4 regions of the Streptomyces sp. 4F14 genome follow, and region 3 is predicted to be linked to each of the others. Evidence: riboswitches for the same ligand, from Rfam matches in the RefSeq annotation. Region 3 holds a riboswitch; each other region holds the start of a gene.
What was found. A riboswitch is a leader RNA that binds a small molecule or an ion and turns the genes downstream of it on or off. The one in region 3 is predicted to bind cyclic di-AMP.

Region 1: it holds a riboswitch for cyclic di-AMP, as region 3 does, so the genes downstream of both, ACLZOT_RS05300 (M23 family metallopeptidase) here and ACLZOT_RS37155 (M23 family metallopeptidase) in region 3, are expected to answer to the same signal.
Region 2: it holds a riboswitch for cyclic di-AMP, as region 3 does, so the genes downstream of both, ACLZOT_RS33535 (C40 family peptidase) here and ACLZOT_RS37155 (M23 family metallopeptidase) in region 3, are expected to answer to the same signal.
Region 4: it holds a riboswitch for cyclic di-AMP, as region 3 does, so the genes downstream of both, ACLZOT_RS36345 (transglycosylase SLT domain-containing protein) here and ACLZOT_RS37155 (M23 family metallopeptidase) in region 3, are expected to answer to the same signal.

Annotation. Positions count from the first base shown of each region.
Region 1 is NZ_JBLRVY010000003.1:130,072-135,508, forward strand. Features, by position in the region: gene ACLZOT_RS05290 (M16 family metallopeptidase) at 1-242, shown strand, start outside; gene ACLZOT_RS05295 (M16 family metallopeptidase) at 239-1,627, shown strand; cyclic di-AMP (ydaO/yuaA leader) riboswitch at 1,897-2,043, shown strand; gene ACLZOT_RS05300 (M23 family metallopeptidase) at 2,058-2,813, shown strand; gene ACLZOT_RS05305 (GntR family transcriptional regulator) at 2,996-3,679, shown strand; gene ACLZOT_RS05310 (HPr family phosphocarrier protein) at 3,895-4,176, opposite strand; gene ACLZOT_RS05315 (GNAT family N-acetyltransferase) at 4,364-5,437, shown strand, end outside.
Region 2 is NZ_JBLRVY010000023.1:126,560-131,996, reverse strand. Features, by position in the region: gene ACLZOT_RS33555 (amidohydrolase) at 1-267, opposite strand, end outside; gene ACLZOT_RS33550 (TetR/AcrR family transcriptional regulator) at 420-1,031, shown strand; gene ACLZOT_RS33545 (ATP-dependent Clp protease proteolytic subunit) at 1,088-1,705, shown strand; gene ACLZOT_RS33540 (hypothetical protein) at 1,713-2,015, shown strand; cyclic di-AMP (ydaO/yuaA leader) riboswitch at 2,504-2,719, shown strand; gene ACLZOT_RS33535 (C40 family peptidase) at 2,723-3,196, shown strand; gene ACLZOT_RS33530 (ATP-binding protein) at 3,189-3,626, opposite strand; gene ACLZOT_RS33525 (helix-turn-helix domain-containing protein) at 3,854-4,714, shown strand; gene ACLZOT_RS33520 (DUF397 domain-containing protein) at 4,727-4,945, shown strand; gene ACLZOT_RS33515 (8-amino-7-oxononanoate synthase) at 4,991-5,437, opposite strand, start outside.
Region 3 is NZ_JBLRVY010000028.1:26,363-31,799, reverse strand. Features, by position in the region: gene ACLZOT_RS37170 (dihydrofolate reductase family protein) at 1-806, shown strand, start outside; gene ACLZOT_RS37165 (alginate lyase family protein) at 848-2,062, shown strand; tRNA gene ACLZOT_RS37160 (tRNA-Met) at 2,114-2,187, shown strand; cyclic di-AMP (ydaO/yuaA leader) riboswitch at 2,426-2,585, shown strand; gene ACLZOT_RS37155 (M23 family metallopeptidase) at 2,593-3,591, shown strand; gene ACLZOT_RS37150 (aldo/keto reductase) at 3,715-4,662, shown strand; gene ACLZOT_RS37145 (PrsW family intramembrane metalloprotease) at 4,863-5,437, opposite strand, start outside.
Region 4 is NZ_JBLRVY010000027.1:23,784-29,220, reverse strand. Features, by position in the region: gene ACLZOT_RS36360 (glycosyltransferase) at 1-391, opposite strand, end outside; gene ACLZOT_RS36355 (GNAT family N-acetyltransferase) at 441-1,529, opposite strand; gene ACLZOT_RS36350 (HAD family hydrolase) at 1,790-2,617, shown strand; gene ACLZOT_RS36345 (transglycosylase SLT domain-containing protein) at 2,673-3,134, opposite strand; cyclic di-AMP (ydaO/yuaA leader) riboswitch at 3,140-3,315, opposite strand; gene ACLZOT_RS36340 (polyprenyl synthetase family protein) at 3,778-4,788, shown strand; gene ACLZOT_RS36335 (LolA family protein) at 5,038-5,437, shown strand, end outside.

The DNA of each region.
Region 1 (5,437 bases), on a different contig from region 3:
GCCGCTTCGCCGTCCTGTTCGGCGACGCGCAGCTCGCCCTCACCGCCGTACAGCGCGTGCTGGAGATCACCCCGCAGGAAGTCCAGGAGATCGCCAAGGCCCGGCTGCGGCCCGACAACCGCGCGGTGCTCGTCTACGAGCCCAAGCACCCGGACAGCGCCGAGGACGGGGACGTTCCCGACGACCCCGCGCGTGAAGCGACCGTAGAGGCCGGCGACGACAACGAGGAGACGGCCAAGTGACCGAGCTCGCCACCATGGACTTCCACCCGCAGCCCCAGGCGGGCGAGGCCAAGCCCTGGGCGTTCCCGGCGCCCGAGCGCGCCGCCCTCGGCAACGGCCTGACCGTCCTGCGCTGCCACCGCCCCGGCCAGCAGGTCGTCGCCGTCGAGATCCTCCTCGACGCGCCCCTGGAGGCCGAGCCGACCGGCCTGGACGGCGTCTCCACGATCATGGCGCGCGCCTTCTCCGAGGGCACCGACCGGCACACCGCCGAGGAGTTCGCCGCCGAGCTGGAGCGCGCGGGCGCCACGCTCGACGCGCACGCCGACCACTCCGGCGTCCGGCTCAGCCTGGAGGTCCCCGCCTCCCGGCTCGCCAAGGGGCTCGGGCTGCTCGCCGACGCCCTGCGCGCGCCCGCGTTCGCCGAGGGCGAGGTCGAACGGCTGGTGCGCAACCGGCTCGACGAGATCCCGCACGAGCTGGCCAACCCCTCCCGGCGGGCCGCCAAGGAGCTGTACAAGGAGCTGTTCCCGGCGACCTCGCGCATGTCGCGCCCGCGCCAGGGCACCGAGGACACCGTCGAGAAGATCGACGCCGCCGCCGTCCGCGCCTTCTACGACCGGCACGTGCGCCCCGCCACGGCCACCGCGGTCGTCGTCGGCGACCTGAACGGCATCGACCTCGACGCGCTGCTCGGCGAGACCCTGGGCGCCTGGACGGGGTCCGCCGGCCAGCCCCGGCCGGTTCCGCCGGTCACCGCCGACGACGCCGGGCGCGTCGTCATCGTCGACCGGCCCGGCGCCGTCCAGACGCAGCTGCTGATCGGGCGCGTGGGCGCCGACCGGCACGACCGCGTGTGGGCCGCCCAGGTCCTCGGCACGTACTGTCTCGGCGGCACCCTGACGTCCCGTCTGGACGCCGTCCTGCGCGAGGAGAAGGGCTACACCTACGGCGTGCGCGCCTTCGGGCAGGTCCTGCGCTCCGCCCCGGACGGCTCGGGCGCCTCGATGCTCGCCATCAGCGGCTCCGTCGACACGCCCAACACCGGGCCCGCCCTCGCGGACCTGTGGACCGTCCTGCGCACCCTCGCCGCCGAGGGACTCACGGACGCCGAGCGCGACTTCGCCGTGCAGAACCTCGTCGGCGTGGCGCCACTCAAGTACGAGACCGCCGCGGCCGTCGCAGGGACCCACGCCGACCAGGTCGAGCAGCACCTCCCCGACGACTTCCAGGCGACCCTGTACCGGCGGCTCGCGGCCACCGGCACCGTCGAGGCCACCGCCGCGGTCGTCAACGCCTTCCCCGTCGACCGTCTCGTCACCGTCCTCGTCGGCGACGCGAAGGAGATCCGGGAGCCGGTCGAGGCGCTCGGGATCGGGCCGGTGCGGGTGGTGACGGCGGAGTAGGGACACCGGTGCACGCGCGCGTAGGGCGACGGGGACGAGCCCTACGCGCGCGTGCCACCGAGCAACCGCAAGCCCCCGTGAGTTCGCTGTTCGCAGGGCCACACCCCACCCGAAACGCATCCCTCCGAGGGTGACCGTTTTCGCCCGGAGGGTATGCCTCTGCCCTGTGGTGTGCGCTACAAAAACCGCTGTGCGTTTGGGAATCGGGGGCACGCCCTCTAGCGTCGTCCGGGCTGTTCGTCGGGCAGTACGCCGCACACCGCGGCACCGGACAGCCATCGCCGAGTCCCCGTACGGCGCGAGCCAGGGGAGCCGGGGACCCACAGTCCCTGGGGTGAATCGGGCGCCCGCGCCCGTAGGAGACCTTCCTGCTCCGAACCCGTCAGCTAACCCGGTAGGCGAGAGGGAAGGAAAGGACGAACTCGACCCCATGGCGTTCACCTGCGCCACCGGCAAGCGCCGCAAGGCGACCCGGATGCAGCGTACGACCGCCCGCGCGGCGGGCATAGCGGCGCTGACGACCTCGGCGCTGGCCGCCGGATCACCCCCCGAACCGACCGCCGCGAACACGGTCATGGCCGCCGACGACACCGTCACCCTGCGCCTCGACCTGGTCGCCGAGCACCTCGAGGCCCGGGCCGCCGACCAGCGGCAGGCCGTCGAGCACGCCGCCGTACGCGCGCGCACCGAGGCGCTGCGCGTCCAGGCCGCCGAGGAGGCGAAGGCCGCGCGCGCGGCGGAGGCCCGCGCCGCCCGGGAGGCCGAGCGCGCCCGCCTGAACGCCTTCGTCGCCCCGATCACCGGCTCGTACGTCTCCACCGGCTACCGCAGCGGCGGCTCCCTGTGGTCCTCCGGCAGCCACACGGGCATCGACTTCCACGCCGCCACCGGCACCCCGGTGCACGCCGTCGGCCTCGGCACGGTCGTGGAGGCCGGCTGGGGCGGCGCCTACGGCAACCAGATCGTCGTCCGGATGAACGACGGGACGTACACCCAGTACGGCCACCTGTCGTCGATCTCCGTCGCGGTGGGCCAGACGGTCACCCCGGGGGAGCGCATCGGCTACTCGGGCGCGACGGGCAACGTCACCGGCCCGCACCTGCACTTCGAGGCCCGTACGACACCGGAATACGGCTCCGACATCGACCCGGTCGCCTACCTGCGCGCGCACGGCGTCGACGTCTGACCCGCGCGAGATCGTCCAGCCCCGGCCCCCTCGGCCGGGGCTTTCGACGTTTCGGACGCCGCCCTGTCCAAAAAATATCCATGGATTCCGGCTCGCCATCGGAAATTCCCGCTCATTGCAATAGAGTCACGGAACACACGTCAACCGTCGACGTTTCACGGGGATTAAGGCGGAGGTCCGTCATGCGTATTCCGGCGCACTCGGTGTGCACGGCCGTCCGGGACGACATCGTCGCGGGTGTCTACGAGCGCGGCAGCCGCCTCACCGAGGAACTCCTCGCGCGCCGGTACGGCGTCAGCCGCGTCCCCGTCCGCGAGGCGCTGCGCACGCTGGAGGCCGAGGGCTTCGTGGTGACGCGGCGTCACGCGGGCGCGTGCGTGGCCGAGCCGACCGAGCAGGAGGCCGCCGACCTGCTGGAGATGCGCCTGCTGCTGGAGCCGCTCGGCGCAGCCCGGGCCGCCCAGCGGCGCACCGAGGCCCACCTGAAGGTGCTGCGCGGCCTCGTCAGGCTGGGCCAGGAGCGCGCCAGGCGGGGCAACAGCGAGGATCTGCGCTCCCTGGGCGGCTGGTTCCACGAGACGCTCGCCCAGGCGTCCGGAAGCCACGCCTTGACCTCGACGCTGACCCAGCTGCGCCACAAGATCGCCTGGATGTACGCGGTCGAGCCGTCGGCCGGCCCCGTCGACTCCTGGGCCGAGCACGGCGCGATCGTCGACGCCGTCGCGCGCGGGGACGCCGAGCGCGCGCGGGCGGTCACCGCCCTGCACACCGAGCGCTCCCTCGGCGCCCACCGGCTGCGCTTCGCGGGCGCGGACCGTGTGAGGACTTCGCAACACGTCGTAAACATGTCCGGCCTGCGGCATTAACACGGGCGCCGTATACAAAGAAGAGATATTCGGCGGAAGTGTATTTTCGCTGCCCTTTTGTGAGCGCGCCGTGAATTTCTCGGCGCGCGCCTTTCGTGTGCGCTCGTGCGCCCGTGGGTCTTTGCGGGGCAATTCATTCCGGGACGCCCCGGAAATGACGGAGCCGCACCGCCCGGAAAGGGACGGCGCGGCTCCGTACACGCGCGTGGGTGGCGTCAGACGGTCTCGGGGAGCTCGTCCAGGCCCTCGGCGACCAGCTTGGCCAGCCGGTCGAGAGCGGCGTCCGCGCCCTCGGCCGCGGAGGCCAGGACGACTTCCTCGCCGCCCTGGGCGCCGAGGCCGAGTACGGCCAGCATGGAGGCCGCGTTGACGGGGTTGCCGTCCGCCTTGGCGATCGTGACCGGGACGCCGGTGGCCGTGGCGGCTCGGACGAAGAGGGAGGCGGGGCGGGCGTGAAGGCCCTCCGCCCAGCCGATGGTGACGCGGCGCTCAGCCATGATGATGCTGCCCTTCGGTGTTCAGGGTTGTCTAGACCATTTTTCCACACGTGAAGCGTTCCCGGAGGAGGCGCGACGGCCTCCCCGGGACGGCTGTCCGGACCGCGGCCTCGGTCCGGTCGGTGCCGTCTTCCGTCCCCCAGACTGCCTCGCGCCGTTGTCGGACGCGAGCCGTACGCTGGGCCCCATGCAGAGCGCGCAGGAGCGGCACGAGTACCCCGCCCACTGGGAAGCCGACGTGGTGCTGCGCGACGGCGGCACCGCGCGAGTGCGGCCCATCACCGCCGACGACGCCGAGCGCCTGGTCAGCTTCTACGAGCAGGTGTCGGACGAGTCGAAGTACTACCGCTTCTTCGCGCCCTACCCGCGCCTGTCCGCGAAGGACGTCCACCGCTTCACGCACCACGACTTCGTGGACCGGGTGGGACTCGCCGCCACCGTCGGAGGCGAGTTCATCGCCACCGTACGCTATGACCGCATCGGCCCCGACGGCCTGCCCGCCACCGGTCCCGCCGACGAGGCGGAGGTCGCCTTCCTCGTCCAGGACGCCCACCAGGGCCGCGGCGTCGCCTCCGCCCTCCTGGAGCACATCGGCGCCGTCGCGCGCGAGCGCGGGATCCGCCGCTTCGCCGCCGAGGTCCTCCCCGCCAACTCCAAGATGATCAAGGTCTTCACCGACGCCGGCTACACCCAGAAGCGCAGCTTCGAGGACGGCGTCGTCCGCCTGGAGTTCGGCCTCGAACCCACCGAACGCTCCCTCGCCGTCCAGCGCGCCCGCGAACAGCGCGCCGAGGCCCGCTCCGTACGCCGGCTGCTCGCCCCCGGCTCCGTGGCCGTCGTCGGCGCCGGACGTGCCCCCGGAGGCGTCGGCCGCGCCGTCCTCGCCAACCTCCGCGCGGCGGGCTTCACCGGCACCCTGCACGCCGTCAACAAGGCCCTCCCGGAGGGCGTCGAGGAGCTCGACGGCGTCCCCGCCCACCGCTTCGTGCGCGACATCGAAGGGCCCGTCGACCTCGTGGTCGTCGCCGTCCCCGCCGACGAGGTCCCCGAGGTCGTCGCCGACTGCGGGGAACACGGCGTCCAGGGGCTGGTCGTCGTCTCCGCCGGGTACGCCGAGAGCGGCCCCGACGGACGCGAGCGTCAGCGCGAACTCGTGCGCCTCGCGCGCGCGTACGGCATGCGCATCGTCGGCCCCAACGCCTTCGGCATCATCAACACCGCCCCGGACGTACGGCTCAACGCCTCCCTCGCCCCCGAGACG
Region 2 (5,437 bases), on a different contig from region 3:
GATCTCGTCGACGCTGCCACGGTCTCGGACCGGGACCCCGGCCAGCCCCAGTCCTCCCATCACCGGGTGCACGTGTCCGTCGCCGAACGCCGGCAGCAGGGCGCCGCCGGCCAGGTCGACGACGGCGGTACGCGGTCCGCGGGCGGCCAGCGCCTGCGTGCCGAGGGCGGTGATCCGGCCGTCGGTGACGGCGAGGGCGTCGTGGACGGGGGCGTCCGCGGACCCGGTCCGGACGGTCCCTCCGGTGAAGACGATGTCGGCGTGCATGGCGTGCGGCGCTGCCTTTCCTCCGGCCGGCTGCCTAACTGAATGGCATTCGGTTTCCGGTAATGTAGGCGCCTCCCGGGCGACTGGGAAGAGTTTTACTGAATGCCATTCGGTAACTTCTGGGTTACGGCACACGGAGACGAGGAGCCACTGTGGGACGGCCGCGCACCCCCCTGCTGGACCGCCGGCGCATCGGTGCCGCGGCACTGCGCCTGGCCGACGAGAAGGGCACGCTCTCCATTCCGGCCCTGGCCAAGGCCCTGGGCGTCGCCCCGTCCGCGCTCTACCACCACGTCACCGGCCGCGACGAGATCATCTCGCTGATGCGCGAGGAACTCGCCCTGACGATGGGAGGCGACCAGGACTGGTCGCAGCCCTGGGACAAGGCCCTGGAGGACTGGGCCCGCTCCTACCTCGCCGCCTTCGCCGCCCACCCGGGGTCCGTCCCCCTGCTGGCCACCGCCCCGCTGGCCGAACCCTTCATGCACGCGATGTACGAGAAGGTCGCGAAGCTGCTCCTGGACGCCGGGTTCGCCGCGAAGGAGGTCATGCCGCTGATCACGGCGCTGGAGAGCTTCGTCCTCGGCTCCGCCCTCGACCTGGTGGCGCCGCCCGTGATGGTCCCCGACGTCGCCCGCGACACGGCTCCGCACCTCAGCGCCGTACTCGACCAGACCCCCGCCGACCGCAGCCGCGCCACCCTGGCCTTCGACCTCGGACTGCGGGCCCTGCTCACCGGATTCCGCGAGCTGCCGCGTCACTGACCCCTCCCCTACGTACGTCCTGTACATTTTTTACAGGCGCCGAAGGAGGGTCACCCATGAATGCCCATGCCCGTCACGTCCTGCCCGAGTTCCACGAACGCACGAGCAACGGCACGCGGACCCTGGACCCCTACTCGAAGCTCCTGGAGGAGCGGATCGTCTTCCTGGGGACGCCGGTCGACGACATCTCGGCGAACGACGTGATGGCCCAGTTCATGCACCTGGAGTACAAGGACCCGGACCAGGCGATCTCGCTGTACATCAACTCCCCGGGCGGCTCGTTCACGGCGATGTCGGCGATCTACGACACGATGCGGTACGTCAGCTGCGACGTGGAGACGATCTGCCTGGGCCAGGCGGGCTCGTCGGCGGCGGTCCTGCTCGCGGCCGGCACCCCGGGCCGGCGGCTGATGCTGCCCGGCGCGCGGGTGGTGATCGGCCAGCCCGAGGCCGGCGAGTTCCAGGGCCAGGCCAGCGATCTCGCCATCCAGGCCGAGGAGTTGAGCCGGGTCCGCGCCCTGCTGGAGGAACTGCTCGTCCGCCACACCGGCCGCACCCCCGAGCAGGTCACCGAGGACATCGAACGGGACCTGATCCTCGACGCGGACGCGGCGGTCGCGTACGGCGTCGTCGACCGGATCGTGTCCAACCGCGGGGCGAGCGGCGGAAGGTGAGGTCTGGATGCTGCCGGAACTCCCCCCGCTCCCGGCGCTGACGCGCGCGGAGGCCGATCTGATCGACCACTACCTGGCGGTCGTCGACCTCGTCGGCCGCATCAACCCGAGCCGGGACGGCGACACCTACCGGGGCCTGAGGGCCGCGCAGGCGCTGGTGGCGAAGGCTGCGGCGCTGCGCGACGCCCTGACGCTGATGCACCAGCGCGGCGAGCACGAGGTCCACGCCGAGACGCTGGCCCGCGCGCTGCGGGTCCTGGACGGCGACCGCCGTACGGCGAGGGTGACGCTGCCGCCGCCCCGGAACTGAGCCTTCCGCAGGACGCGTGCGGCGCGGGGGACTCGGGCCGCGTGCGCCCCACGCGCCCTCCCGTGTCCCGCCGCCGCACAGGAGCACATCGGCGCACGGCCCCCTCGTCCCCCGTGCGCGTGCCTCCGCCCGTGCTCCCGCGCGGCGACGTACGGGGGCGTCACGGAGTGCGTGATTCCGCATCGGCACGGCGGGTCCGGCGAAGCGGCGGCCGGTGGCGTAGAACCGTCCCCCGTTCGGCGTAACGAGGTTTCCCCCGGGCGGCCCTCAGGACTTGCGCAACCTGCGGATACGGGGTGCGGACCGGGGCATTCCGGCCCTGATCGACGGCTGCGCAGGTGACGGACACGTGACCGTTCTCTGAACTGTTCACCCGAATGGCCCAGTCGTGAGTAAGGCCACAAATCCTCGAATTCGTTGGGTATTTCGGTCACGAGTGAGTCAAGATCCCTGACTGACGACAAGCCCCCGCCACAGAGGCGGGGCGGTCCGGGTGGACGCCGAGTCCTGCCGCTGCCCGGATGACCGAGTCGACAGGAGTGCATCGGCAGGAGTGGAGGACCCGAGCAGTACGGGTCGCCGGAACGGTCACACCATGGCCGTACCGCGCAGCCCTTGGGGTGAAGCCGTGGTGACACGGCCGGGCCAACTTCGCCAGCCCGAATCCGACAGGTCATCCTTCTCAGGCGGTTGACGAAGGGTTGCGCATGACTGCGCTCAATCGTGTCCCGTCGATGATGGTCCGAGCCGGTACGGTCTCGGCCTTCGCACTGGCCGCCGTGGGCGGCTCCGTGGTCGTACCGGGCGTCGCCTCCGGCGCCGAGGCGGCCACCGCGTCGACGAAGGCGCTCCAGGTGGCGGCGTCCAAGAAGGGCGCACCGTACAAGTACGGCGCCGCCGGGCCCAAGCGGTTCGACTGCTCGGGGCTCACGCAGTACGCGTTCAAGAAGGCCGGCAAGTCCCTGCCGCGCACGGCGGCCCAGCAGTACAACAGGACCAAGCACATCTCCACGTCGAAGCGGCAGAAGGGGGACCTGGTCTTCTTCCACTCGGGCTCGAACGTCTACCACGTCGGGATATACGCGGGCGCCAATAAGGTGTGGCACTCGCCGAAGACGGGTGACGTGGTGCGGCTCCAGAAGATCTGGACCAAGAGCGTCTGGTACGGCCGGGTCAAGTAGCCCGGTCCGCGACCGCCGTCCAGGGCAGCTCGCACAGCACCGTCTTGCCGCCCTCCTGCGTGGGCCGCACCTTCAGGCGCCCCCCGCACTCCGCCGTCAGCGAGCGGATGATCACCATCCCCCGGCCGTTGTCCTGCTGGACAGCGGCCGGGAGGCGTTTGGGGAAGCGCGGGTGGCTGTCGGTGACGCCGACGCTGAGCTGTTCGTCCCGGTCGAGGACGAGGTCGACGGTGAAGGTCGGCGACTGACCCAGGGTGTGCTGGACGGCGTTGGTGGCGAGTTCGGAGACGATCAGGCGGATGGTCTCGGCGAGGTCCGCGCCGGGCGGCAGGCCCCACTCCGCGAGCGTGCCCGCGGTGAAGGTACGGGCCGCGGCGACCGACAGCGGGTCGCTCGGCAGGGTGACGGATGCTTCCAGGTGGTCTGCCATGGCGACGTCGTCCCTTTCCCACGGGACCGGCGTCCGACACGCGGCGGATGGTTCGAGTACGGTCCCGGAACTGGTGCTTCACCGTCAGACTGCCATTTCCACGGCCGTCCTGTGCGGCGATCCACCAGGATGTGCATATATCTGTCGCCCGAAGCGGTGAACTCTGCCACGACAGATCGGATTTGGGCGGCCCGCAAGGAGTAATGGGGAGCAGTGAGGAGAAGGGCATGCAACACGGCCCCGCCGTACGCCGCCGCAAACTGGGCGCGGAACTGCGTGCGTTACGCAATCGGGCCCGGCTCACGAGCGGCGAGGCGGCCCGGCTGGTGGGCTGGCACCAGTCGAAGGTGAGCCGGATCGAGACCGGCACCAGCAGTGCGAAACCGGCCGATGTGGCGCTCCTCCTGGACGCCTACGGGGTGAGCGACCACCGGCTGCGGGAACTGATGCTGGTGCTCGCCGGGGACGGCGAGAGCGTCGGCCGGGACCACTGGTGGCACGCCTACCGGGGTGTACTGCCGCCCACCTACCGGGACTTCATCAGCCTGGAGTCGCAGGCGAGCGCGATGCGCACGCTGGAGACGACGGTGGTCCCGGGGCTGCTCCAGACCCCCGAGTACGCCCGCGCGGTGACCCGCTCGGCCCTGGAGGGCGCGGACGAGGGCCAGTTGGACGCGCTGGTGGAGGTGCGCCTGGCCCGGCAGGACGTGCTGCGCGGGGATCCGCCGCTGCTGCTGAGCGCGGTGCTCGACGAGGCGGTGCTGCGCCGTCAGGTGGGCGGGCCCGAGGTGATGGCGGCACAACTGGAACGGCTCCTCGACGACGCGCGGCTCCCCCAAGTGACGCTCCAGGTACTCCCGTTCACCGCCGGAGCGCATATCGGCGTCACGGGGCCTTTCGTTGTCTTCTCGTTTTCGAGCGTTTCCGATCTGGATGTGGTCGTTCTTGACCACTTGACGAGTAGTCATCACCTTGAGGGGAAGGAAGACCTCCGGGCCTACTCGGAGGCTTTCACCAACCTTCAGATCCACGCCCTTTCACCCGAGGACTCGTTGGATTTCATCGCCGGGATAGGTGACGGCGCGTAAGGAGGCACCCCCATGTCAGCACTGCCTCGGAACGTACCTTCCGCAAGCGCACTGCATCTCGCACTGCCCGAGGCTCGATGGCTGCGCAGCAGCTACAGCACCGGAGCCAACAACTGTGTGGAGACCGCCCCGTTCACGGGTCTCCTCGCGGTCCGCGACTCCAAGTCCCCCACCGGACCCGCACTGCTCTTCACCCCGGGGAGCTGGGCAGGGTTCACCTCGGCACTCTGATCAAGCGCGGCGCTCAGGAAACACAGCACGGCCGTGTCCGCCGACTCATGGTCGTGTCGCGTCGATCACCCGCACAGCGCGGTCCAGCTCGACCCCGGAGAGGTCCGCGCGGGCGGTCAGCCGCAGCCGTGAGACACCGTCGGGCACGGAAGGGGGCCTGAAGCACCCCACCGCGAGCCCCGCCGTCCGGCAGTCCGCCGCCCAGCGGAGGGCCGCCTCGGGCGACGGGGCGCGCACGGAGACGACCGCGGCGTCGGGACGTACCGCGTCCAGGCCCGCGGCCGTCAGCCGGTCGTGCAGCTCGCCCGCGACCTCGCGGGCCCGCCGCGCGCGCTCGGGTTCGCGCCGCAGCAGCCTGAGGGCCGCGAGGGCGGCGCCGGCCGCCGCCGGGGCGAGTCCCGTGTCGAAGATGAACGTGCGGGCCGCGTTGACGAGATGGTCGATCACCTTCGCCGGTCCCAGCACCGCGCCGCCCTGGCTGCCCAGCGACTT
Region 3 (5,437 bases):
CGGGCGGGGAGAAGGCCGTGTATACGACCGACCTGGGCGCCCGGCGGGCCGTAGAACTCGGGATCCGCGCCGACGTCGTACCCCTCGGGCCGGAGATCGACTGGCGGCGGCTGCTCACGGATCTGTACGGCCGGGGTGTGCGGCGGCTCATGGTCGAGGGCGGGGGGACGATCCACACGCAGCTCCTCCAGGCGGGGCTGGCCGATGAACTCCAGCTCGTGCTGGCGCCGTTGTTCGTCGGCGACCCGAAGGCGCCGCGGCTGTTCGGGGCCGGGGAGTACGAGCGCGAGCGCCTCCGGCTGATCGAGACGCGGCAGATCGAGGACGTCGTGCTGATGCGGTACCGGCCGAGCGTGACCCCGGCCGACCACCACTGGCTGGGCGTGGCCTGCGACCTCGCCGCGCTGTGCCCGCCCTCGGAGACCGCCTTCAGCGTCGGCGCGGTGATCGTCGCGCAGGACGGTACGGAGATCGCGCGCGGGCATTCGCGGGAGGGCGGCGACAGCGTCGTCCACGCGGAGGAGGCGGCGCTCGCGAAGCTCGACCCGGCGGATCCGAGGCTGCCCGGGGCGACGGTCTACTCCAGCCTGGAACCCTGCGCCCGCAGGGCCTCACGCCCGGCGCCGTGCGCGCGGCTGATCCTCGACGCGGGGGTGCGGCGGGTGGTGACGGCATGGATCGAGCCGGACACCTTCGTCCAGGACGCGGACGGGAACGGACTGCTGCGGGACGCGGGGGTGGAGGTGGTGCTGCTGCCGGAGTACGAGAAGGCGGCGAAGGACCCGAATGGTCATCTATTGGGGTGATACGACTGGCGAGGGTGGGGGCGGGCGGTGACGCTGCCCACATGAGGTCAGTCAAAGCCGTAACCGCCCTCCTCCTGGGCGCCGCCCTAGCCGCCTGTTCCAGCTCCGCCGGCGAACCCCGCCAGATGGCCCGCGCCCTGCCCCCGGACGCCTCGTTCACGCACCCGGGGGTTCTCGTCGGTGCGGATCAGCTCGACGTCGTACGCGAGAACGTGCGCGCCGGGAAGCAGCCCTGGCTGCGGGCCTATCTGGACATGCGGGACAGCAAGTACGGCTCGTACAAGTACCGGCCGGAGCCGTACGAGAGTGTCGACTGCCCCGGCGGCGACCAGCCGGACCGGCCCGCGCACGGGTGTGTGGAGGAGCGGCAGGACGCGATCGCCGCCTACACGCAGGCCCTGCTGTTCCGGGTGACCGGCAAGCAGGCGCACGCCGTGAAGGCGCGGGAGATCATGGACGCCTGGTCGGGGCGGATCCGGCGGCACACGGAGGACGACGCCGGGCTCCAGACCGCGTGGGCGGGGTCGACGTGGGCGCGGGCGGCGGAGATCGTCCGGCACACGCCGGGGGCGGGGTGGCCCCAGGACCGGGTGCTGAGGTTCGAGGGCATGCTCAGGAACGCGTACCTGCCCGCCGTGACGAGAGAAGTCCCGGACTACAACGGGAACTGGGATCTCGCGATGGCGGACGCGGCGATCGGGATCGGGGTCTTCACGAACGACCACAAGGTGTTCGACCAGGCGCTGAGCAGGTTCCGGGCGCGGGTGCCGGCGTACTTCTATCTGGAGAAGGACGGGCGGGTGCCGATCGCGCCGGCGAGGGCCGGGCTCGACGACCCGGTGAAGCTGACGAAGTACTGGTTCGGGCAGACGACGTTCAAGGACGGCGTCTCCCAGGAGACGTGCCGCAACTTCAAGCACGCCGGGTACTCGCTGGCGGCGGCCTCGCACATCGCGGAGACCGCCTGGCACCAGGGTGTCGACCTGTACGGCGAGGCCAAGGACCGGCTGAGGGCGGCGGCCGAGCTGCACGCCCGCTACCAGGAGGGCGAGAAGGCCCCGGCGTGGCTGTGCGGCGGGAAGGTCGACCGGAACATGGGGCCCGACCTGGAGGTCCTGGTCAACCACCTGGAGGGCCGCCTCGGCGAGCCGCTCCCGGCGGCGCACCGGCTGGTGGAGCGGCACCGGCCCGCCGGTACGGACGACCTGTTCGTGGCCTGGGAGACGCTGACGCACGCCCGCAACCCGGGGGTCTAGGGAAACCGGTTTGGAGATCCGCCCGGCGTCTGCCTATAGTTGTCTCACCGACGCGGGGTGGAGCAGCTCGGTAGCTCGCTGGGCTCATAACCCAGAGGTCGCAGGTTCAAATCCTGTCCCCGCTACTGAAAGAGAACCGGGATCCTGGAAACAGGGTCCCGGTTCTTTTGTGCCCAGATGTGATCACTCTGTGTATCCCGCTGTTCTCATCAGCACCCCAACTTGCCCGTTTCTCCCTGCGGTTGACCCAAAAATCCCAGGCCAAAATGTTTGTCGATCAAGAGGAACGGCTTGGAAACGGCCCCCCAGGTCGATTAACGTTCGATAACGCAGCACGGTCACAGCCGTCACAAGAGGCGGCTCCGTGCGCACGCGCCGAATCCCGTAAGGGAACCGGGGAACCACCACCTTGGGGTGAATCACGCGGACGCCACCGCTCACGAGCGGGCGGTTTACGCGCGTAGGAGACCTTCCCGCTCCGAACCCGTCAGCTAACCCGGTAGGCAGCGGAAGGAAAGGAGTGCGCCCGCGTGGCGAACCCGACTGCCCCCGAGGCCCCCGCCCCTCAGCCGACCTTCGGGTTCGGCGGCTACCGAGCCGACGAAGAAGGCCCCTGGGAGGAGTGGAACCCGACGGCGGACTCCGTCCCGGTCAAGGGCAGGCACCGCGTAGCCAAGCAGCGCACCGGAGGCGGCGGCTTCGCCCGTAGCTCCACGGTCCTCGGCGTCGGCGTCATCGCCGCCGTCAGCGCGGGCGGCATGGCCAGCGCCAACACGGGCAACGCGCCCGTCTCCATCAACGTCGCCGACATACCCGGCGTCGGCTCCCTCGTCTCCGACGACGGCGACCAGGCCCAGGACCCCGCGCCGATCAGCAACATCGTCGCCGAGGCCGGCCAGGAGTCCTCCGACGCCGCCGAGGCGCTGCGCAGCCGGATCATCGCGCAGGCCGAGTCCCAGCAGACGCAGGCCGACCAGCAGGCCAAGGTCGCCGCCCAGCGCGCCGAGGCCGAGGCCGCCGCGAAGGCCGCCAAGGCCGCGCAGGCCAACGTCGAGGACGCCAAGGAAGAGGCCGACGCCGCGGCCAAGCGCAAGGCCGAGGAGGCGCGGCTCGCCGAGCTCGCCAAGCAGTACGCGCTGCCGACCTCCTCGTACACCATCACCTCGACGTTCGGGCAGTCCGGGGCCCTGTGGTCGTCCGGCTACCACACCGGGCTCGACTTCGCGGCGCCCACCGGGACGCTCATCAAGGCCGTCCACAGCGGGACCATCACGGAGGCCGGGTACGCCGGGTCCTACGGCTACCGCACCATCCTCACTCTGGATGACGGCACCGAGATCTGGTACGCCCACCAGTCGTCCATCAGCGTCAGTGTCGGCCAGAAGGTCGGTACGGGCGATGTCATCGGGCGGGTCGGGGCGACCGGGAACGTCACCGGGGCGCACCTGCACCTGGAGGTCCACCCCGGGGGCGCGTCCACCGGCATCGACCCGATGGCGTGGCTGCGGAGCAACGGGCTGAACCCCTGAGGTTTTTTGACGCGGGGCCGCTTCGGATTCGGGGCGGCCCCGGTTTTTTTATGCGCTGCTTCTGACCGGATCTTTGCGGTACCGGCGGAATGTGCGCGTCCGGGGCCGTCGTTGACGTAGAGCATGACTACTCTGCGCCCGCTCGGCTCCTCCGACCTCGAAGTCTTCCCCCTCTCCCTCGGCGGCAACGTCTTCGGCTGGACCGCCGACGAGGCGGCCTCCTTCGCCGTCCTCGACGCGTACGCCGCCGCGGGCGGCAACTTCGTCGACACCGCCGACGCCTACTCCGCCTGGGTCGAGGGCAACAGCGGCGGCGAGTCCGAGACGATCATCGGCAAGTGGGTCGCCTCGCGCGGCAACCGGGACGACATCGTCATCGCCACCAAGGTCAGCCAGCACCCCGAGTTCAAGGGCCTGTCCGCCGACAACATCAAGGCGGCGGCCGACGCCTCGTTGAAGCGCCTCGGCACCGACCACATAGACCTCTACTACACCCACTTCGACCAGCCCGACACGCCCGTCGAGGAGATCATCGGCGCGCTCGACGAACTCGTCCGGGCGGGCAAGGTCCGGCACATCGCCGCGTCCAACATCTCCGCCGACCGTCTGCGCGAGTCCCTCGACTTCTCCGACCGCGAGAACCTCGCCCGGTACGTCGCGATCCAGCCGCACTACAACCTCGTCTCCCGCGACACGTACGAGGGCGCCCTCCAGGACACCGTCTCCCAGGCCGGCCTGGCCGCGGTGCCGTACTTCGCGCTCGCCTCCGGCTTCTTGACGGGCAAGTACCGCCCGGGTGCCGTCGTCGAGGGCGCCCGCGCCGCCGCCGGGGCGGGCAAGCACCTGGAGTCCGAGCGGGGCGTGAAGGTCCTCGCCGCCCTCGACGAGATAGCCGGCGCGAGGGGTGTCGAGGTCGCGACGATCGCCCTCGCGTGGCTCGCCGCCCAGCCGACGGTCGCCGCGCCGATCGCCTCCGCACGGGTGGTCGAACAGCTCCCCGCACTGCTGGCCGTGGGCGAGGTGGAGCTGACGGAGGCGGAGGTGGGGTTGCTTACGGGGGCTTCTGCGTAGGGGGAGTTGTCCGGGGTTTCCTTCCCGGCGGTAAGGAGTGACGGCCTTGCCGCCGGAGTGCTTTCAGCCCGGGGAACGACTGCTCGGCCGCACGGAGTCGACAGCACTGCTTGCGCGTACGCCGGTTGACGAGCCGCTCCCTCTATGGGCGCCGGGCAGGTGCTCCGGGCGGCCCGAGCTGGGCGTTGCCCGTCTGAGGTCTACGCCCGGTACCCGCCGTAGGGCGCCCCGTACGCCGGAGGCTGCTGCCAGGTGACGGGCGGCTGCCACTGGTGTTGCCAAGGCAGCGTCACCGGCATCGGCGGGGCCGTCGCGCGGGCCGCGTATTCGAGGGCCGGGCGGGTGGTGGTGCGGGCGGTCCAGAGGGCTGCGAGGAGGCGCTGTTCCCTGGCCACGAAGTCGGCGGGCGGGTGCCCGAGGCGTCCCCGGCGGCGGAGCTGGGCGAGGGCCAGGGCCGTGGACTCGTACTCGGTGAGGGTCTTGGCCGCCGGTTTGCCCAGGTAGTGGGTCGCGTAGTCGCGGGCGACGCGGCGGGCCTTCATGGAGGAGAGGGCAAAGGGTTCGGCGGGGGAGAGCCAGCCGGCGGCGACGTACGCGGGGAGTTCCTCGCGCAGGTAGCGGAGTTCGCGTTGGCGGGTCCAGATGACCAGCCAGGTCAGGAGGCCGAACACCGGGACCATGAACACGCCGTACACGACGAAGAAGCCGAGCGGGCCGAAGTGCGCGGAGCCGTTCCACAGGGAGTGCATGCCCATCGCGAGGACGAGGCCGGTGA
Region 4 (5,437 bases), on a different contig from region 3:
GGTCCTGCGCGAGCATCGAGTCGAGCGCGTGCACGAGCTTCCCGGTCCGCTCGCGGGTGGCGATGACGACCGTCGTGTACGGGGGCGGCTGGGCCGTTGTCCGGTCGCTGCTCCCCAACGGGCCGTCCTTGCCCATCTGTTCGGCCAGTTCCCGCAGCGTCGCCTTCGGGTCCGTCCCCTCCGGGACCTCCCCGAGCAACGTGCCGACCGGGCGGCCCTCCCGGCGGACCAGCACGAACACCGGCCCCGAGGTCACGGGCGGGCCGCCCGGGCCGGGTCTCAGGGCCGCGCCCTCGCCGGTCAGGTCCAACTCGCCGATCTGGACGGGCCGTACGGCGAGGAAGCGCCGTATCTCGGCTCGTACCTGGGATGTACGGGTCGTACGGGACATGAACCCCCCTGATGTCATGAACCCCTCGGCTGGAACCCCTCGGTACTGCTCACCCGGCGCCCCGCAGCCGCCCGGCGCTCTTCAGCGCCCGTGCGGCGGCGCTCGCGAGCCGTGGGCGCCCGCGCACGAAGTGGTGCGCCCGGCGCGAGGGTTCACGGCTCAGCCAGTAGAGCGCCGCCCCCGCACCCGGACGCGTCCACGCGCCCTCGTGCACCGGGATCTCCCCGGTCTTCAGCGCCTCCTTGTACTCGGCGGCCCCCCGCCCGAGGTCCAGCGTCGTGATGCCCTCGGCCGCCGCCGCCTCGGCCATCCGCAGATGCAGCACGAGCCCCGGCGAGAACTTCGCGAACTCCGTGTCGTACGAAGGGAACCAGCAGGCCAGGACGGTCGACGAGCGCAGCCCGAAGTGCGCGGCGACGGGCCGCTCCCCGGCGTACAGGACGGAGAGCGTGCCGGCGCACTCCGGCGTGCGCGTGTCGGCGAGGAGTGCGACCAGGCGCGTGATCCACTCCTGCGCGAACCGGTCGCGCCGGCCGGTACGGCGGTACTGCGCGGACTTCCACGCCATGAGGGCGCGCAGCGCGGCCGGGTCGCGTTCGTCGAACACGAACCTCAGCTCGCCGGCCTGGCGCCCGAGTCTGCGCTCCTTGGCGAGCGTCGTCCGCAGGAACTTCGGCGACTGGCCGCGCAGCACGGACTCGTAGGTGTCGTAGCCCTTCTCGACGTCGATGACGTAGGCCGCGTACTCGGCGGCGGCGTGCGGGACGAACAGGCCCTGGCCCGCCTCCAGGTTGTCGAACGCGAAGCTCGACAGTGCGCAGGCGCGCATCAACTCGCCTGTCTCCAGGCCGAGTCCGGGCGCCAGGACCGCCCCCTGGGCGTCCGACACGCCGTGCGCGAGGGCCTGGCCCATGCCGAGCGGGCCGCGCTCGTGGGGGAGGAACCCGACGGGTTCGCGCCCCTCGTACACCACCGCGACCCGCGTACGCGCCCGTACGCGCCCCACGGCCTCGACGAACTCCGGTTCCATGAACGGATTGCGCAAGGCTGGCGAGGCGGCCCGCAGGGCCCGCCACCGCTCACGCTCCCCCTCGCCCAACTCCTGCGCGCGCAGCACACGAATGCGCCCACTGTTCAACCTGACCCCCCGATCAAGTCCCCCCTGGACACATGGACCGTACCCCTCCAGACGGCACCGCGGTAGATAGCGGCCCATGCTGTTGCCAACCGGTGCAGTCTTCGCAGAAGCGTTGGCATCTCGATGGGGATTCGATGACGAAGGGGACCTTTTCGTCACCCCGCGCGGGTGCTCGTCGCGAAACCGGCCCTCCCGCGCGCGGGTGTGGCGAGAGAGGTCATCGGGCCTCCCGCGCGCGGTGCGGTCCGTATTCTCTGATCATGGCCGCACCCACCACCCCCGCTTCCGGCACGCGCGCGTACGCCCTCGTCGCCACCGACCTGGACGGCACGCTCCTGCGCGCCGACGACACCTTCTCCGACCGCTCGCTGAACGCCCTCCAGCGGGTCGTGGAGGCCGGCGCGCGGCACCTGGTGGTGACCGGCCGCCCGGCCCCCCGGGTGCGCCCCCTGCTGGAGATCCTGCGCGGCAGAGGGCTCGCCGTGTGCGGCCAGGGAGCGCAGGTGTACGACGCCAGCGAGGACCGCCTCCTGTGGTCGGTCACGCTGGACCGGGAACTCGCGGAGACCGCCCTCGGCAAGATCGAGGCGGAGGTCGGCCAGGTGTACGCCGCCGTCGACCAGGACGGTGTGGACGGGCTGACGCTGATCGAGCCGGGCTACCTGATGCCGCACCCGACGCTCCCCGCGCTGCGCGTGGGACGCCGCGAGGACCTGTGGTGCGAGCCGATCAGCAAGGTGCTGCTGCGTCACCCCGCGCTGACGGACGACGAGTTGGCGGCCACCGCGCGCGCGGCGGTCGGTTCGCTCGCCACGGTCACCATGTCGGGGCCCGGCACGGTCGAACTCCAGCCGAGCGGCGTCACCAAGGCCACGGGGCTCGCCCTGGCCGCCGAACGCCTCGGGATCGCCCCCGAGGACACGGTCGCCTTCGGGGACATGCCGAACGACATCCCGATGTTCGAGTGGTCCGCCTACGGGGTCGCGATGGCCAACGCGCACCCCGAACTCAAGGCGGTGGCCGACGAGGTGACGTCCTCGAACGAGGAGGACGGAGTGGCGACCGTTCTTGAACGGATGTTTCCGTAACGCGCTCCCTGTAGGAGCCCCGGTCCGAAACCGGGGCTCCTACAGGGGTGTTCGCTCAGTACGCGCCGAAGACGTTGTCGATCGACCCGTACACCGCCGCCGCGTAGTTGCACGCGGCGGTGATGTTCGCGACCGGGTCGTACGGGTCGTACGCCGTCCCGGCGACGTGGTACGCCTGGAAGGTCGGGTCGATGACCTGGAGCAGGCCCTTGGAGGGCGTGCCGGCGGCGGCGTTGGAGTCCCAGTCGTTGATGGCCCAGGGGTTGCCGGAGGACTCGCGGATGATGTTGCGGTAGATGCCGTCGTAGCTGCCCGGGATGCCCTTCTGGGCCATGATCGCGAGGGATTCGCGGATCCAGCCGTCCAGGGTGTTCGGGTAGCCGGCGACCGTGGACGACGAGGTGCCGGTGGCCGCGGAGGCACTGGTGGCGCCGACGATCGGGAGGGCGAGCAGGGCCGTGCCGGTGGCGGCGACGGCGAGGGCCCGGGCGAGACGCTTCTTGCGGACTGCAGGCATGGCGGTTTTCCTCTCCGGCGCCTGCGAGGTGAGCTGTCGGGTTCGGGCGGGGAGGTGCCCGGCCGGGCCACCGGGGACGGTGACACGGCTTCACCCCGAGCCGCGGCGGACGTGTCCGGCGCGGCGTACTACCTGGGTCCCCCGCTCCTGCCGTACGCGAGTGGTTCGTCGATGAGGTGGTGAAGGGCGGCGGCAGGATTAGGCGTCCGCCCGACCCGGCGGAACGTATGCGAGAGCACATGTCCGGAACAAGTGCCTGATTCACATCTCGCCCCTATTGACCTCCGGGTGAGGTGTATGGGGCGCTTGATCCTTTGCGACCGCCAAGGGTCAACTCGCCAACAGGGGCAAGGGGGAAGAGTGGTGGGGGAGGGGCGGGCGGAGGAAGTGCCCGTGACTCAACTCACGAAATAGCAATAACGGCAAAATGTGCACAAGGTATGAATGTCCGGAGATGATGTGCCTTATCGATCCATCGTCTGCATAACGGGCGTGATCCGATAGCGCCCGTGCTGTAACCGTGGGGGCTATCGGTGATCGAAACGTGACCGGATACGCTGACTTGAGTGATGGCAGCGACCTATCGACAAACCGTGTAATCGCCAACAGTCGCCCGTGGGCAACAGCAGACAGGAGATCCCTCGTGACCGTCGTCGGGCCGTTCGGGCTGAGCGTGCGGGACCAGGCGCTGGAAGCCGATGTCCAGGCAGGATTGGCGGCTGTCGAGGAAGGACTGCTCGAAGCCACCAAGAGCGAGGTCCCCTTCATCACGGAGGCGGCGCAGCACCTCGTGCGCGCGGGAGGCAAACGTTTCCGGCCACTCCTGGTGATGCTCGCCGCGCAGTTCGGCGACCCGTACGCGCCCGGTGTCGTGCCGTCCGCCGTGGGCGTCGAACTCACCCACCTCGCCACCCTCTACCACGACGACGTCATGGACGAGGCCGAGGTCCGGCGCGGGGTGGCCAGCGCCAACACCCGCTGGGGCAACTCCGTCGCCGTCCTCACGGGCGACTTCCTCTTCGCGCGCGCGTCCCAGATCCTCGCCGACCTCGGCCCCGAGGTCGTCCGCATCCAGGCCGAGGCGTTCGAACGGCTCGTCACCGGCCAGATCCTGGAGACCGCCGGGCCCACCGACGGCCGCGACCCCGTCGACCACTACCTCGACGTCCTCGCGGGCAAGACCGGCTCCCTCGTCGCCGTCTCCTGCCGCTTCGGAGCGATGACCTCCGGCGCCGACGAGACGGTCGTGGACGTCCTCACGCAGTACGGCGAACGCCTCGGCGTCGCCTTCCAGCTCGCCGACGACGTCCTCGACATCGCCTCCGACTCCCACGAGTCCGGCAAGACCCCCGGCACGGACCTGCGCGAGGGCATCCCCACGCTCCCCGTCCTGCGCCTGCGCGAGCGCGCCGCCCGCCTCGGTCTGGCCGAGGACGTCGCCCTGTGCGAACTCCTCGACTCCGACCTCACGGACGACGCCCGCCACACCGAGGCCCTCACCGCGCTGCGCGCCCACCCGGCCCTCGAACAGGCCCGCCGCGACACGGTCCGCTACGCGGAGGAGGCCCGCGCGGCGCTGTCCCCGCTCCCCGAGTGCGACGCGAAGCTGGCGCTGGTGGAGATGTGCGACGCGGTGGTGCACCGGGCGGGGTGAGCGGCGGCTCCCGACCCTCAGGTATGAGCTTCGGGACCCCTAGGGGAGTACGGGGTGCCGGTGTGGCGTGTCATACCCCAGGAGTACGTGGAGTTGGCTCTGCGGGGTGACGTCGCAGGCGGGTCCGGTTTGGTGTCATGGATGGCAGACGCAGGACCACGACTCACCGATTCGGGTGAGAATGGCGGTCAGGAGTGGGTTGCCCGGAGATGCCCACCGGCCGCCGCCGACGACGGAGGTAAGGCAGACATGGCACCGAACGCATCCGACGACCACGGAACCCCGACCGCCGAGGCCGACGCCGACGAGGCGAGGTCCCGTCGCCGCAGGGCGGCCGCGCGGTACGTCGTTCCGGCCACGGTCGTGGGCGTGGCCGCCGCCACCATCGGCCTCGGCCCGGCCCTCGCCGACTCCGGTGACCCCGACCTCCCCCAGATCACCGCCCAGCAGCTCCTGGACAAGGTCGCCGCGTCGGACGTCCAGCAGCTCTCCGGCACGGTGAAGATCACGACCGACCTGGGCCTCCCCGACCTCGGCGGCCTGGAGAGCAGCTTCCTCTCCGGCGCGACCCAGTCCTCCGACACCTCCTCGGCCGACCCCTCCACCAAGCTGATGGAGCTGGCCGCGGGCACGCACACGCTGCGCGTCG